Regions from separate parts of the Mesobacillus sp. AQ2 genome, predicted to be linked through region 2. Evidence: riboswitches for the same ligand, from Rfam matches in the RefSeq annotation. Region 2 holds a riboswitch; each other region holds the start of a gene.
What was found. A riboswitch is a leader RNA that binds a small molecule or an ion and turns the genes downstream of it on or off. The one in region 2 is predicted to bind thiamine pyrophosphate.

Region 1 (4,214 bases), 1.6 Mb from region 2:
ATTTTCATTTCTTTGACTGTGTTATGTACCTCACAAGTCCCATTATTGTAGTCACAGACTGTACAGTACAGTTCATGGTTATAAAGGATTTTATCCATTGCCATTGTTTGTGCCTTCTTGACATCAGGCGCAACTGTGTCGATGATATCGCCGTTTTTAAGGACGGTCGAACACGATCTGACCATTTCCCCGTTCACTTCTACAATACAGGTATCACATGTCTCGATAGGTCCAAGGCTTGGATGAAAACATACATTTGGTACCTCAATCGAGCTGTCTGAAAGGTATTGAAGGATTGTTTGATTTCCGTCAGCCGTCACTTCGGCACCGTTGATAGTTACATTAATTTTGCCAGACAAAGCCTCATCTTCCTTTCTGTATATAAATCATTCCCCTTTCTCCTACCCTTTCAGGAATAAACATTAACCATTTTTATTGGTGTTTTTTAAAACACTGCCATGGCAATAATCTTTGCTCTTGCATACAAAAAGACTTTTCATTTAGAAAAGAAAAGGCTTCATTCTTATAAATCAACTTGCTCGTGTTGGCTTATAAAAACCTGCATGAGTCCTGTTCCGCTTCATCAGAGACGAGGAGATAAAAAGTTCTTCCCTCAGCTGTGATTTCCTTTGTAAAACCATAACGTTCCAATGCTTCGCAGTCGTTTTCTACTAAGATAGCTGACGAAAATAGCAATGCCTGCAAATGGAATAACATTATCTCCAATGCCTCCTTAAGCGAGTTATCAAGAGGAAGATCTTCCACTATAGATAGCCTTCCTCGGATGCCAAATGCTTCCTTAGCAAACTCGATTGTCTCTGTGAACCTCTCGGATATAGATGAAGCACTGCTAAGGATATCATTCCAATTATCGTCAAAAACGTAAGCCTGCCAAGATGATTCCTTAGAAGTTGCTAAAATCTCAATTTTAAGATAATGAACTTGATCATCATAATAATAAATGGCTTCCATTTGGGCTAACTCCTTTACTATTTTTGATATAGTCTTCCTCATCCGGCCAAGCTTGATTAAAGGTTTGTATAAATATTGGTATTGGGAAAATACTTTGAAAATAGAAATATGTTTGCATGATTTTTGCAGGTAAGGGAAATTAAACACTGAGAAGTTTAAAGTAAGGAGGATGAATCAAGTGAAAAGAGAGCAAAACAACATTATTAAATCTGAACAGGAACTTGAACATGATCAGCAGCACAGCATGGTGTGCAATGATCAGCTATTCTTCCAGGAATTAAGGATTGCGGCTGAAGAAGCAGAACGTGACCGAATTGAAAATGGGGAAAATGCATAATAAAAAAAAAGAGAAAGGCGATTTTGCCTTTCTCCGTCTTAATTAACTGATGAACCTATCTCTTTCTGCAGCTTCTTCTTCACGCTGAGCTTCACGGTCTTCATACCAAAATTTAATATGGGTCAAAATTGAGAAAACAAGGAAAAAATTCATTGTCCAGACACTGACAAACGGGGCGATCCCCCCAAAATCGATCGCTTCATAATTTTTTAGGACCATGACAATATATGATTCAATGAACACAAGGACAAAGCCGGCTACACCTGCAATTGCCATACGCATCATAATCAATAACCACCTTATCGTTTATTCAGATTATTTAAATAATACGACTAATTATTGATTAGCGCAACTATTTTGTTCAATATTTTGCCACATTTACTCATTGACAATTTGTCACACTGTTTTTATCTATTCAGCCTCTTCTGTTTGAGCATGATTTCATATGATTTTTCGATAATATCTGTCAAAACATCACCTTTGTAGATCCTGCCAATTTTCGTATTTTCCTGATAGTATTCTACAATTTCATCAAGCTTGTCCGAGGTCTCTTTGGATACCCTGACGTTTAACTGAATCCTTTGGGCTTCATTCATAATGCTGACTTCCCTCCAACTCCTTCAAAAACTTCTATCTATCTGCTAGCAATCTGATATTATGTAGATATATGTCGCTAACTATACTGCAACGACCTCTATTTTAGCATATTCCTTCAGTATAAAACACTATGTTGTTCCCGGAACCAGTTTCCGCCCCATCCGCAAGGGGTATCTTATAAATATATGCCTTTTAGAAGATAAAAGATGGAGATAATCTATGAAACTGACAATATGGTCATACACAAAAAGATATAATATTAAAGCTCAATTTGACAAGTATCCTAACTCCGTAGTTATTTTCCGCCAAATCAAAGATTATTACTTCGTTTATACTGTTAACTGGGCCATAAGTGATCCTTTGGTTACGAAAAGTGCATTAGAGGAAATGGAATTGCTTCTCAACAGTGAACTTGGTACTCTGGATGAATACCGCCTTAGAAAGGTTTTTCACCAGGATTATGAATGATTTATTTTTAAATAATTAACCATTTACAATTCCGGACAATTGCTTTAAGATAATTTTGGAAACAACAACTGCATAGATTTTTGCACTAGGGGAGCTTTTTGCTGAGAAGAACTTTGTTCTGACCCTTATTACTCGATCTGGATAATACCAGCGTGGGGAAGTGCGGGAGAAACTCATCGTTCCCCTTTTTTATAAGCGATAGTATTCGACTGCATCCATCACGCTGGATGCAGTTTTTGTTTTTCCGAGACTTAAAAAAAGGGAGTCGTTGAGAAAATGGAAAAGAATTTGTGCGGTACAAGCGAGATTACTGGGGCAAGATTTTCGATTTACCCCATGTCAGACAGATTCGTGGAAATAATCCTGTCAGCACTGAAAGAAGTAGACACAACAAAAGTATGGATGAAGACAGATGATATTAGCACCTGTGCACGCGGGCGGTCTGAACATGTATTTGATGTTGTTAAAGCAATCTTTTTAAATGCTTCAAAAGGCGGAGACCATGTAGTCCTGAATGCTACCTTTTCAAATGGATGCCCTGGCGATTCTGCAGGCGATACCTTGATGGCAGAAGACTCCATATTGCTAAATGAAAAACTCTCAAACAGCATCAGCCAGGAAGTTGCCTGCCAGTTCGCACTCTATCCACTGGGAATAGCGAATTATATGGAGGTAATCATGGATCAAATTAAGACCGTTGAGGAACAAGGTGTGTTCGGTGGCGGAGTGCATTATGCCTCCAGGCTTGATGGGGATGCGAACCAGGTATTCACTGGTTTAGAAAAAGCATTTGACGGAGCGAGGTCCAGTGATTCTTCCCATATTGTAATGACTGTAACCATGTCAGCAAATAGTCCTTCAAGAAAGGAGGCAAAATAATGATCGAAAATTGGAAACTTCGTGAAGTGATTGTGTTATCCGTCCTTGCAGTCGTTTTCGGTGTCGTGTACCTGCTTTTTTTACAGGTGGGAAATGTTCTGGTCGGGTTATTCGGTATGATAGGCTATGATTTGATTTTTGGTATTTGGTTCATTGTTTCAATCATCGCTGCCTATATCATCAGAAAGCCTGGAGCAGCTGTACTGTCAGAGACCATAGCGGCCATAATAGAAGTTATGCTTGGAAATGCCGTAGGACCAAGACTGATCCTTGCAGGTCTTATTCAGGGACTGGGAGCTGAAGCAGTCTTCGCCGCAACAAAATGGAAAAACTACTCAACATGGGTACTGATTACTGCAGGTATGGGATCTTCCATCACCAGTTTTGTCTGGGGATATTTTTTGGGAGGATTTTCTGCTTTATCCCCAGGCTATGTGGCAGCAATGTTTTTTGTAAGATTATTAAGCGGGGCACTGCTAGCCGGACTATCAGGCAAATACATAAGTGACAGCCTTGCCAGGACCGGGGCACTGAATAGCTTCCCTCTTGGAAAAGAAGCAAGAAAGGAAAAGCTTGCCGATGAGCGGCCAGCATAAGACTCCCTTGCTTGAAGTCTCCAATTTAAACTTCAAGTTTGAGGACGATTCCATACTTGAAAATATCTCTTTTAATATTAATGAAAATGAGAACATTTTTATACTTGGTCCAAGCGGTTCCGGGAAAAGCACCCTCGCTTATTGTCTAAATAATCTTTATCCAGACTCTATCGGCGGAATCAAAACTGGAAGCATCCAATATAAAGGCCTTGAGATCTCCTCGTTCGCTCCTGGAGAGATCAATCAAAAAATCGGTTTGGTCATGCAGGATCCAGATTCTCAATTCTGCATGCAGACAGTTGAAGAAGAATTAATCTTTATACTTGAGAACATCAGGCTTCCGAGAACCGAATTTGAACAAAGGA
Region 2 (4,214 bases):
GTTTCCCCTTTCAACAGTGTCTTTGAAAAGACCTTGGCCAGAATAAGGGCGATTGCCACCCCTAGTACATACAAACTAAGAACCACAGCGGCCTTATGCCCTGTAAAAAAAGCACCTACAAACAAAGCATATACAGGAAGCCTGGCTGAACATGACATCAGCGGCGTCAGCAGGATGGTCATTAATCTCTCTTTTGGTGTCTCAATCGTCCTTGCCGCCATGATGCCTGGCACATTGCAGCCGAAACCGATCATCAACGGGATGAATGCCTTCCCGTTGAGGCCTACAGATTCCATCAACCTGTCCATGACTAGCGCGACACGGGCCATATACCCTGAATCCTCGAGCAGGGAAATGAAAAAGAACAAAATGAAGATTTGTGGTACAAAGACAAGAACTCCACCTACCCCGGCCACAATTCCATCAAGCACAAGGTCTTTTATAAATGAGGATGCTCCTGCCCAGTTAAGTGCCGCCGCGATACCAGCTGTCACAGGTCCGGATAAGATTGTGTCCAGTTTATCTGAAAGCGGGAAGCCAAGCCAGTCAAAGGTAAGCATGAACATGATATACATCATGACCAGGAAGATCGGAATCCCGAGGAATTTATTCGTCACAATCATATCAACTTTCTCAGTCAATGGTATTTTTCCATTTTCCGGTCTCGTTGTAGCAGCAGATACAATTTTATCTATCGCTTCACTTCTTTTGCGATGTATTACCTGGTCCAGCGCTTGTTTGCTCCCTGATTGTTGTTGCTCTGTAACAATGATAGAGTCGACAAGTGATTCGATTTCTTCCGATGGCAAAAAGGCAGTCAAATAGTTTTTAACATAGGGATTCCCTTCAAACAATTGAATGGCCAGCCAGCGAACAGGAAATCGTGTCCTCCCATCCAATTTCAGCCCCAGCTGGAGGATTCCCTCCTCTATTGCTTTTCCATAATACACAAGATTTGTTTTGCCAGTTCCTGACGGTTCTCTTGTCGCAAGTTCAGCAAGTTCGTTACAGCCCTTTCCTGATCTTGCCACGACAGGAGCAACATGGACCCCTAATGATTTTGACAACTGTTCAATATCGACTTGTATGCCCCTGTTTTTTGCAACGTCAAGCATATTCAAACCAATAGTGATCGGGGCGCCATATTCCAGAAGCTGCAGGGTAAGGTGCAAATTACGCCTTAATTGCGACGCATCGAGGATATTCAAAAGTTTCTCGAACGAATCCTCCAGGAAAAAGTTCGTAACCACACCCTCATCCTTCGACAATGGATTGAGCGTATAGACTCCTGGTAAATCAATCAGCTGATCCTTTCCATTCTTGAAAAGGCCAACTTTCTTTTCGACCGTTACTCCGCTCCAGTTGCCAACATATTCATATGATCCTGTTAAGTTATTAAATAACGAAGTTTTTCCGGTATTCGGATTGCCGATAAGCGCTATGTTCATCATACTCGCTCCACTTCGATCCGTAATGCTTCCTTGCGGCGGATACCTATGCATTGGCCGCATGATTCAACCATGACCGGGCCGCCAAAAGGCAGAATGCATTTTATGCATACTTCCGATCCTTCAGAAATCCCGAAATCAAGCAATCTTCTTCTGACATATTTGTCAGTTCCAGCAATATTCATGATCCGGCCTTTTTCACCAGTCTTTAATTTTCCCAGCATAGCCATCACCTTTTTTCAGTTTGTTAGTTTTTTATATCTAATTGAGAATGATTATCTTTATTTAATCAGTTTCAGGTCACTTTCACTGTGACATAAATCACAAAACACACTTATAACATATGAGAATATGGAAAACTCCATAGAATTGACAATTTTTCCGAGTTTCAGTTTCACGCTCATCACATACCTTAACGGGTATATTATAAAGGTGAAAAAGGAGAGCTGAATGAATTGTCAGCTCTCCTTGATATATCACATTTTATTGCTTACAAGTGTCGATTTGACCATCCTTGATGGAGCATAGCCAATGACAAGAATAATGATAATTGCGCTTAAAATCATACTTGGAATCATATAGGTTCCGTTATAGATGAGTGAATACAGCCAAGCCGGCTGTCCTTCTGGCGCCCAAACTCCGAAAAAGACCCAGCCGGAAAAGAAATGGGCGATAAAGCGAAGCAGGCTTCCAAGGAAGGTCCCCGCGATGATCAATCCTATCCACCTCTTTTTATATCCATTCCTGATATTCTCTTGGATCTGTCTTGCAAAAATACCGGCAAACCCTAATACAGTGAAAGCCATCAAATAATCGATGATTCCCTGGACAGGATGGAATATTTGCGAGAATCCCAGGATGAATTGCAGTAGTCCCAGCAGAAGCCCTGTGATGGCTCCTCCCTTGATTCCCCAGCGAAATGCCATCAGGAAAACCGGTACCATCGCGATTGATACTGAACCGCCCTGCGGCCAGATTCGAGAAAATAAAAATCCCGAGAATAAATCCAACAAATAAGCCAGTGCGGAAAACACTGCCACTTCCACTAAAAATAATGTTTGTTTTTGCTTCATAACTGTTCCTCCTTCTTTCCAGAATGAGGTCCGTTTTCAACACGCCTTTTCTGCTTCAGAAACAAAAAAAGCAATCAGGGGATCGATATAGGATTCCCATGATTGCTTTCCTATCGCATCCACATTCCTTCGCTAGCATTAACTAACAGGTTCAAAGGGTAAGAACTCGGCCGCTCACTCTCAGCTGCTCTCTGGCAGCTCCCCTTGTGGTTATTATTTAGTTTCTACACTATGAATATACTACTTCTTCTTTCTTATCACAAGTTAAATATTATTTTTCCAATCCTTGTCGAATCAAAAAAGACAAATCTCACCTCAAGTTGCTAAAAATATCGGTCTTTTGTCACGTTTTTATCGATTCGACGCTATTCAGCGGATGTTCTCAATTTTCGACAAAGGGATTTCGAGCTGCACCTCGAATCTTTAATATCGAAAAGAAAAACTGGGGGACTTAATAAAATGCTGCCAATCACGGATAACCGTTTGCTTAGCTTCCTGACTAGTGAAAGGGAACAACTCATTGCCGACTGGGCTGTAAAAATCATCGTCTCGGAAGATGATCCATATAAAGAAAAAATAACCAAGAACGCTGAGAAAATGTATGAAATCATTCTCTCTGTTTTTTCCAAGACAAATGAAGAACTGGAGGACCACCTCCAAAAACTTGCCTTTATGGTAGGAGAAGAACGAGTTCGCGCAGACATCAATATTGGGGATTTTGTCTACAATGTCAATTCAGGACGATCTGTACTTTACAAGCACCTGCACAAAATGAATATGGAATGGGAAGATATGCAGGAGTCCATCAACCGAATCAATTACTGTTTTGATACCTTCCTGTATTACGCAGTATCTTACTACAATGAACAGAAAAACAAAATCATTGAGGAAAAAAACCAATTCATCGACTCCACCCATAAGGACCGGCTGACATTGCTCGGCCAGATGACGTCAAGTTTTATCCATGAATTCCGCAATCCGCTGACTTCTATCCAGGGATTTATCCAGCTGTTGAGATCCGAACACGAGGATATGAAGTATCTTGATATCATTTCCGGGGAGCTTGAACAACTCAATTTCCGGATCTCTCAATTTCTGCTTCTTTCTAAAAAAGAACTAATTGGAAAGGAAAAAAAACTTTTCTCATTAAACAGAATGATTGATGAGGTTTTAAATTTCCTTTATCCCAGCATCCTCGACACCAATGTACGGATTGCCAAGGAAGTAGCAGATGACATGGAATTGTATGGATATTCCGATGAAATCAGACAGGTCTTGATCAATATCATCTTTAATGCAATTGATGTGTTGAGCCAGTATCGTGCTGACCCTAAAATTGAAATCAAGGGATACTTCGTGAATGATACACATATAAAAATCGAGATTTCCAATAATGGACCGGTCATTCCCGACCAGTTGCTGAAGACGATTTTCGAGCCATTCGTCACAACAAAAACGCTCGGAACCGGCCTAGGGTTATTTGTCTGCCGGGAAATAATCGAGAAGCACAAAGGCATACTTGCATGCTCATCAGAGCCAGATAAAACTTCATTCATCATGCTTTTGCCATTAATAAGGATGGAGAACTAACATCACAAAAAGACCCTTGCCGGTGCCGGCAGGGTCTTTTATTTAGGCTCTTTTCTCAAACTTTGTTGCTATTGACTACTAAATTGGATTGAATGACCTAGTT
Region 3 (4,214 bases), 190 kb from region 2:
CAATTCGTGCTGCCGGCGATAAAATATACCTTCAGCAAGCTTCTCATCTTTTCAGGACTGATTCTTGACATGAGGAGGCCCCGCTTTCTCTTTTCATATTGTAGGCCCAGTGATTAGTCGGCCCATGTCCATGTCCATTTCCGATCATCAGCGGGTTGGCAATGGCTGCCTGGATGAACTCCTTAGCCACCGAAACCGCTTGATGGACCGAAGAACCTTTTGCAAGCTGTGCTGTGATAGCTGCAGAAAAAGTACAGCCTGTTCCATGGGTGTTATTCGTTTCAATCCTTGAAGTGGAGAAGTAAGCAAATTCCTTTCCGTCAAAGAGGACATCAATAGATTCGTTTGTTTCCTCATCATGGCCGCCTTTTATCACTACATTTTTCGCTCCAAGGGCATGGATTCGTTTGGCCGCTTCCTTTTTTTCATCCGTACCGCGAATCGACATGCCTGTCAGCACTTCGGCTTCGGGGATATTCGGGGTGATGATGTGACAGAGCGGAAGCAAATGTTTTTTCAGGGCCGATACAGCCTCCTGCTGGAGCAATGAGGCTCCTCCCTTCGCAATCATGACAGGATCGACAACAACCTTATCCCAGCCGAACTGCTTTATTTTTTCCGAGACCGCTTGTATGATTTCCGCGTTAAAAAGCATTCCTGTTTTCAGGGCATCCGCTCCAATGTCCTCACCGACTGATTGGATCTGTTCGCCTACCGCCTCAGGGCTCATCGGAAAAACTCCCTGGACACCAAGCGTATTTTGCGCGGTAACAGCAGTCAGGGCAGATGTGCCAAATACCTTCAGTTCCTGGAATGTCTTCAGGTCAGCCTGGATTCCGGCTCCGCCGCCGCTGTCAGATCCTGCGATTGTCAGTGCTTTTTTCATATTCATTACCTCCATTTTTCGAAAGAACTTTTATTGTAGATTTCCTCAGCATCCAAATGGTAGAGCTGGTTCAGGAACTCCACTTGAAAACTCCCTGGTCCCTGCAAGGCACTTTTGTCAGCGGCAACTTCGGCTGCCACTCCGTAAATGCTCAATGCAGCAGTTGCTGCTTTCAAAAAATCCTTTTCCACTGCTGTGAATGCCCCGATTACTGAGGTCAGCAGACATCCAGCACCGGTTACCTTCGTAAGGATTGGGTGTCCATTTCTGACGACAAACGTAGATTTCCCATCTGTAATAACGTCTTCTTTCCCTGTCAGTGCCACAATTGTGTTCAATTTTTGGGCAGCGGATTCTGCCAGCTCGATCACATCCCCATCTGAATCCCCTGCGTCAACACCCCGTATGTTCCAGACTTCCCCTGCTACATTGGCAATTTCCGCGGCATTTCCTCTGATGACCGAAATCTCCAGTTCGTCCATCAGCCTTATTGCAGTTTCCGTGCGATAAGCAGTCGCCCCGGCACCAACCGGATCAAGAATGACTGGAACTCCATGCTCATTTGCCGCTTTACCGGCAATCGACATGGATTCGACGACTTGTGGCCTCAACGTACCAATATTCAGCACAAGGCTGCCCGCTATGCTTGCCATTTCGGCAACTTCCTCTTGTGCATAGGCCATCACTGGAGATGCACCAAGAGCCAGCAGCCCATTGGCCGTAAAATTCGTGACCACAACATTCGTGATGTTATGTACAAGTGGATTCTCTCTGCGGACCTTCTCCAGCAAACCAGCAATCTCTCGTTTTTCCATTCCAATTCCTCCTTCATCCATCCTCAGACCGCCATCTGCGACCTCAATTCCTTCTCCTTAATCCATCACCAGGCCGCCGTCTACGACCATATTTTGTCCGGTAACTGCACGCGCCCATGGTGAGGCGAAGAACAAAATTGAGTCTGCAACTTCTGCGGGATCGGTGACTTTTCTAAGAGGTGTGGACGATTCGATTAGCTGGAATACTTCCTCAGAAGTAGCTGAGCTTGCGTCGGTCATTTTTAGCAGTCCTCCCGAAACCATATTGACGGTAATGCCATACTTTCCAAGATCAATCGCCATATTCCTTGTGAATCCCAGCAGCGCAGCCTTGCTTGTTGTGTAGTCATGGTAGGCGACAACCGGATTCTGGAAGAGGTTCGTGCCAATATTGATGATTCTGCCAAACTTCTTTTCTTTCATATTTGGCAATCCCGCCTGGATGGTATTCAATGAACCGCGGACAGCTCCTTCAAGCTGCTGTTGGTAATCCTCCCAGCCTACTGCAAAAGCATCCTTATTCGCCACAGGATCAAACTTGAAATTGACCAGTGCATTATTGACGATGGTCGTAATCGGTGTCCCAAAATGTTCTTTTGCCAACCTGAACATGCTTTTGACCTGTGCAGGATCACGCACATCCGCCCTGAGAGCAAGGGCATTTTCGCCAATGGTCTCTGTCAGAGCCTTTGCCTTTTCTTCATTCTGAAAATAGTTGATGACAACTTTTGCACCTTCCCTTGCAAAAGCTTTGACCGTTTCTGCACCAAGGCCACGGCTTCCTCCAGTTATTAAAACTACTTGATCTTTTAACTCCATTTGTGTCAACCTCCTTAAAATATAAAAAGCCAGATCCATATATAATGGACCTGGCTTAAAAGCAAAGTAAGAAAATTTCTCTCACACTACTTTCCTACGCTGGTATTACCCAGATCAGGTCCGAAGGGTTAAAAGACTTAGCGTCTTCCTCTCAGCCCGCAGCAGGGCACCCCTAGTAGTAAATCGAATATTCAATTGTCTTTATCCTAGCCTTATCTCCTATATATGTAAAGTAAAAAGTTCATATTCTGCTATTTTTCAGTTCTTCTTTGATTTCTTCCAGTAGACTAAGCTGCTGGTCCTGCTTTTGGATGATACTTGCAGTTAATTTTTGCAGTGTAATCGTTATCGACCAGAGTGACAGCAGCAAAACAATGATGACGCCAAGATCAATCATCTTTCTTTTTCCCTTCGGTTAAATCGTCAAATGGAGTGTAATGATTGCTTGGCAAATTACCGGAGCGGATTATCTTGAAAATCAGATAAAACACGACAAACAGCACTATGAACGTGAAAAAATACCCCATACTGTCCAGCCTCCTTTACTTTCATTATACAATAAACATGATACAAAAAATGGAATTTTCATTCTTTTTAAAATGGTCTTCTTGATCATCTATGCTAATATGAAAATATACATATGAATGGGAGATGAAAGCAATGAAAAACGAGATAATCGAAAGATTCACCTCTTATGTCAAAATCGACACACAGTCCAATGAAAACAGCGAGAAAACTCCATCGACCGAAGGCCAGCTCACCCTTGCCAATATGCTTGTCGAGGAACTAAAATCGATTGGCATGGAGGAAGTCACGATTGATGAAAACGGTTATGTGATGGCAACACTTCCTGCAAATACCGATAAGGAAGTCCCAACGATCGGGTTCCTTGCCCACGTCGATACGGCAACTGATTTTACAGGCAAAAATGTCAACCCGCAGGTTGTCGAAGACTTCGATGGCAATCAGATCATCCTGAATAAGGAGCAGAATATCATCCTGTCGCCAGCGGATTTCCCTGAACTGCCTCAATATAAAGGCCATACATTGATTACGACCGATGGAACGACTCTTCTCGGTGCTGACAACAAAGCAGGGATTGCCGAAATCATGACGGCGATGGCTTATTTGATCAAGCACCCTGAAATCAGGCATGGTAAAATCCGTGTTGCTTTCACCCCGGATGAAGAGATTGGCAGAGGCCCTCATAAGTTTGATGTAAAAGCATTCAATGCAAAATTCGCCTACACCGTTGATGGCGGCCCGCTTGGCGAGCTGGAGTATGAAAGCTTTAACGCAGCCGGCGCCAAGGTGACTTTTAAAGGAAAGAACGTCCACCCCGGAACAGCAAAGGGCAAAATGGTGAACTCCGCCAAAATCGCGATGGAATTTAACAGCAAGCTTCCTGCCGAAGAAGCGCCTGAGCATACAGAAGGATATGAAGGCTTCTTCCACCTGAGCTCGATTAATGGGGATGTCGAGGAGACGACGCTGAGCTACATCATCCGTGATTTTGACCGTGACAGCTTCCAGGCACGCAAGGAATTGATGCAGAAAATCACCAATGAACTAAGGCTTACATACGGCGAAACCCGGGTTGAACTTGAAATGAACGACCAGTACTACAACATGAAGGATAAAATCGAGCCAGTAAAAGAAATTGTCGACATCGCCTATGAAGCAATGGAAAACCT
Region 4 (4,214 bases), 600 kb from region 2:
TTGAAAATTTATTTCTGCGGCGATAGTTCACTTTCTATGACCCATTTATGGTTTTTTACTTCTTTACCTGTTTCAGTATTTTTGAAATCTACCATATAAACCGTTGTTTCTTCGGCTGAATCAATTACAGCAGTGGCTCCATTCATCCCCTTCATATGGTCTGCATTCAATTTGACTTCATCGCCAGGCTTGAATGGTTCTTTGCCTGCGTTCTCAATTTCTTCATGAATGACCCATTTATGGTCCTCTACGCGTTCACCACCATTTGTAGGAGTATAGGAAACCGAATAAACTGTTGTATTATAGGCTCCTGCAATGGTTGCAACTGCCCCGTCCATTCCCTTCATATGTTTTGCGTGCATGACAGCTTGGCTCCCAACCGGGTAGGTTGGATTTTCCGCAACTTCTAGTTCTTCGGGAACCTCACCTGAACTTGAATGATCCATTTCCATATGTTCATTGGATTCTTCCGTTTTTTTATCTGCGTTATTTTCAGGTGGAGCTGAAGTGTTGTTGTTTCCGTTACAAGCAGATAAAACGAGAGCCATAATCAGAGTGATTATAATGGACAAAAATTTATTGGATTTCATTAAAAATCATCCTTTCTTCTATTTGGATTTTTTAATCAATACAATTCCCTTTGCAATAGGATGGTTCGATTGGGTTTCAACTGAATATGCCAGGGTTAAAAGTTCTTCCTCACTTATTCCCTGGACAGGAAAAATATCTGTTACTCCGAAGTTTCCCTCGGTTAGTGTCCCCGTGTTATCAAAAACAATCCGAACTCCTTTATATGTCCCTTCGGATGCCACTCTATTAGGAATTAACAATCCCTTTTTCGCTGCTATGGCGGTTGACCGTGATGTTACTAAAGGACCCGCCAAACCAAGTGCATGGGGGCAAGCGATAATTAAAACAGTAACCATTCGTTCCAAAGCAAATTCGAAATCACCTGTGGCAGCCCAATAGGCAAGTGTAATGATACCCGCAAGAACTGCTGCGCAAAATAGCCATTTATGCCATTGTGGTTCCTCCTTTCAGAAGTATCAAAGTTAACCATTATTTTTCCGAAAACAATGTCCTAATCGCGTGATAAGCATTCGATATTTTTATACCCTACACCCCTATCGTAAAACTTATTTTTTATATGGCTTTCTAACAGAAGAGGTACTGTATGAACTTGAAATGAGGGATTTTTTAAAAATGATTAATAACATAAGTCAACCAGCCTTTACGAAGCTGTGTTAATCGTCTTCATGTTTTTAGAATAATGATAGAATTTCATGTAATTATTTGTACTCTCTAAGGAAGAGGGAGAATTTGGTCGGTATTTGTCTAAGGGCTTCTTTAGCTAAACTCCTTGAAAGTGTGTTCTATTGTCCATATAGGCAATAAGCACTCTATTGCTTAAAAAACTTTTCTTTATTTTTCGTATTGTGTATACTCGAAGGGAACTGAATAGCAATAACTAGGGGTGCCCAATAGCTTGGGCTGAGAAAGGGACGCGTTAAAGTTCCTTGACTCTTTGGACCTGATCTGGATCATACCAGCGTGGGGAAGTTGACAAGTGCACAGTCTTTTTGTGCAGAGACATTCGCGGTTAAAGCCGGTCCATCTTTATGTGGGCCGGCTTTTTTACATACTAGGGAACTTCCCAGGTGCCAGATCTCGTCCCTCAATTTTAAAAAAGGGAGAGATGATCAGTGAAAACAGCAAAATCATTAAACCAGGACAGCATTTCGATTATGGCAAGCTTCTCTGGGAGCAAAAAAGTCTATGTGGAGGGCTCGCAGCCTGATATTAGGGTTCCGATGCGAGAGATTGAATTAAGTCCGACCAGCGGATCTTTTGGAGAGGAAACCAATGAGCCGGTTCGCGTATATGATACGAGCGGTCCCTATACGGATCCTGCTTATACACCCGATCTTAGAAAGGGTCTTCCTCCACTGAGGAGCAGGTGGATTCAGAGACGAGGGGATGTTGAAGCGTATGAGGGCCGGAAAATAAAGCCCGAGGACAATGGATACTCAAGTGAGCATGACCCGCGGGCAAATGATAAGGTTTTTCCGGACCTATCGCGTAAGCCATTGAGGGCGAAGGAAGGGAAGAATGTTACCCAGCTGCATTATGCCAAAAAGGGAATCATTACGCCGGAGATGGAGTTCATAGCGATACGGGAGAATATGGACCCGGAATTTGTGAGATCTGAAGTGGCAAGGGGCAGGGCCATCATTCCTTCCAATATCAATCATCCTGAGACTGAACCCATGATTATCGGCAGGAACTTTCATGTCAAAATAAATGCGAACATTGGGAACTCGGCCGTCTCCTCGTCCATTGAGGAAGAAGTGGAAAAAATGACGTGGGCTACCCGATGGGGTGCAGATACAATCATGGATTTGTCTACAGGAAAAAACATTCATACGACACGCGAATGGATTATCCGGAATTCAGCTGTTCCGGTTGGCACTGTTCCGATTTACCAGGCGCTTGAAAAAGTGAATGGCATTGCTGAGGACCTTAGCTGGGAAGTGTTCAAAGATACCCTGATTGAACAAGCTGAGCAAGGGGTTGACTACTTTACCATCCATGCAGGCGTCTTGTTGCGGTATGTTCCGCTGACTGCCAGACGATTGACCGGAATTGTCTCAAGAGGCGGTTCGATCATGGCACAATGGTGCCTTCATCACCATAAAGAAAACTTCCTTTATACACACTTTGAAGAAATCTGCGAAATCATGAAGGCATATGATGTGGCCTTCTCTCTGGGAGATGGTTTGCGCCCGGGATCGATTGCTGATGCCAATGACGAGGCCCAATTTGCTGAGCTCAAAACACTTGGGGAGTTGACGAAGCTTGCGTGGAAGCATGATGTACAGGTAATGGTTGAGGGACCCGGGCATGTTCCGATGCATTTAATCAAGGAGAACATGGATAAGCAGCTGGAGATTTGCCAGGAAGCTCCATTTTATACACTAGGACCGCTAACCACTGACATCGCGCCGGGATATGACCACATTACATCTGCGATCGGAGCTGCGATGATCGGCTGGTACGGTACAGCTATGCTCTGTTACGTAACGCCAAAGGAACATTTGGGACTGCCGAACAAAGACGATGTGCGTGAGGGTGTGATCACCTACAAAATTGCCGCCCATGCCGCTGATCTGGCAAAGGGCCATCCTGGAGCGCAAAAAAGGGACGATGCCCTGTCGAAAGCCCGTTTTGAATTCCGTTGGAGAGATCAGTTCAATCTTTCATTGGATCCTGAACGCGCATTGGAATACCACGACGAAACATTGCCGGCTGAAGGTGCAAAAACTGCTCACTTCTGTTCTATGTGCGGACCTAAATTCTGCAGCATGAGAATCTCCCATGATATCCGGAACTATGCAAAAGAGCATAAGCTAGAGCCGGAGGACGCAATCAAGAGGGGACTTGTTGAAAAAGCAGAGGAATTTAAAAAAGCCGGAGGAAAGCTTTATCAATAAGAACTGATTAAAAAGGCGAGCCGCTTTCTATTTTTATCTAGTAATCTCTTAAGTCCGTCTTTTTGCGCCTATTTTCACACCTTTAAGTCGATGAATACATCGTTCAGGTAACTTTTTCCCAAACTCATGGAATGGTCATTTAGCATTTTTTACAGGTTTAATTGATTAGTAATTCCGTATGCGAAGGGGATAAATTGTCTATTAAGAGCCATTTCACTTTCTCTGTTGCGTTTCAATCATAAACTGGGGCCAGCGTGAATGTCACGATTAGTGTTGGGCCTCGGTAAGGAAAACTTCTTCAAAGCAGCAGATGACAGCTTGTATCAAGCGAAAAGGAACGGCAAGAATCAAACCATAATCGCGGAAATATCCAAAAAAGAACCTGTGTAGACGACTCGAAACGGAGTCAATTACACAGGTATTTTTGTACATCATGTTTCTTTAATGAGGGTCGGGGAATACATTACACTTAAGGGTGTGAGACTACAGAACCGTCCCTCTGTCTAAAAGAAAATGATCTTCTTTTCACGTCTGCCAGCTTCATTTTACTCTATATGGTTGAAGCTGTAGGTTAAGTCCTGCTGCCTTAGGGAGCAGGAGTATGATGACATAACTTGTCACACTACTCTATAGTGGCTGTGCCAGGAATTATGAAAATTGACGAATTAATGAACTGCATTGTAGGAAGTCAGGCTATCGGGTAGTATTAAGATGTTCTTTTAC

Region 1: it holds a riboswitch for thiamine pyrophosphate, as region 2 does, so the genes downstream of both, QNH36_RS14310 (YkoF family thiamine/hydroxymethylpyrimidine-binding protein) here and thiT (energy-coupled thiamine transporter ThiT) in region 2, are expected to answer to the same signal.
Region 3: it holds a riboswitch for thiamine pyrophosphate, as region 2 does, so the genes downstream of both, QNH36_RS05430 (3-oxoacyl-ACP reductase) here and thiT (energy-coupled thiamine transporter ThiT) in region 2, are expected to answer to the same signal.
Region 4: it holds a riboswitch for thiamine pyrophosphate, as region 2 does, so the genes downstream of both, thiC (phosphomethylpyrimidine synthase ThiC) here and thiT (energy-coupled thiamine transporter ThiT) in region 2, are expected to answer to the same signal.

Annotation. Positions count from the first base shown of each region.
Region 1 is NZ_CP126080.1:2,849,960-2,854,173, forward strand. It holds gene fdhF (formate dehydrogenase subunit alpha) at 1-359, opposite strand, end outside; gene QNH36_RS14285 (hypothetical protein) at 550-972, opposite strand; gene QNH36_RS14290 (hypothetical protein) at 1,151-1,309, shown strand; gene QNH36_RS14295 (hypothetical protein) at 1,352-1,594, opposite strand; gene QNH36_RS14300 (hypothetical protein) at 1,717-1,905, opposite strand; gene QNH36_RS14305 (hypothetical protein) at 2,126-2,374, shown strand; TPP riboswitch at 2,452-2,550, shown strand; gene QNH36_RS14310 (YkoF family thiamine/hydroxymethylpyrimidine-binding protein) at 2,651-3,253, shown strand; gene QNH36_RS14315 (ECF transporter S component) at 3,253-3,849, shown strand; gene QNH36_RS14320 (ABC transporter ATP-binding protein) at 3,833-4,214, shown strand, end outside.
Region 2 is NZ_CP126080.1:1,288,137-1,292,350, reverse strand. It holds gene feoB (ferrous iron transport protein B) at 1-1,448, opposite strand, end outside; gene QNH36_RS06400 (FeoA family protein) at 1,448-1,672, opposite strand; gene thiT (energy-coupled thiamine transporter ThiT) at 1,925-2,521, opposite strand; TPP riboswitch at 2,629-2,736, opposite strand; gene QNH36_RS06390 (histidine kinase N-terminal domain-containing protein) at 2,981-4,111, shown strand.
Region 3 is NZ_CP126080.1:1,094,316-1,098,529, reverse strand. It holds gene thiE (thiamine phosphate synthase) at 1-71, opposite strand, end outside; gene thiD (bifunctional hydroxymethylpyrimidine kinase/phosphomethylpyrimidine kinase) at 44-892, opposite strand; gene thiM (hydroxyethylthiazole kinase) at 892-1,701, opposite strand; gene QNH36_RS05430 (3-oxoacyl-ACP reductase) at 1,759-2,520, opposite strand; TPP riboswitch at 2,595-2,704, opposite strand; gene QNH36_RS05425 (hypothetical protein) at 2,762-2,917, opposite strand; gene QNH36_RS05420 (DUF3951 domain-containing protein) at 2,910-3,047, opposite strand; gene pepT (peptidase T) at 3,181-4,214, shown strand, end outside.
Region 4 is NZ_CP126080.1:689,146-693,359, forward strand. It holds gene QNH36_RS03465 (YdhK family protein) at 9-590, opposite strand; gene QNH36_RS03470 (HAD family hydrolase) at 609-926, opposite strand; TPP riboswitch at 1,461-1,575, shown strand; gene thiC (phosphomethylpyrimidine synthase ThiC) at 1,746-3,491, shown strand; gene QNH36_RS03480 (hypothetical protein) at 3,750-3,881, shown strand.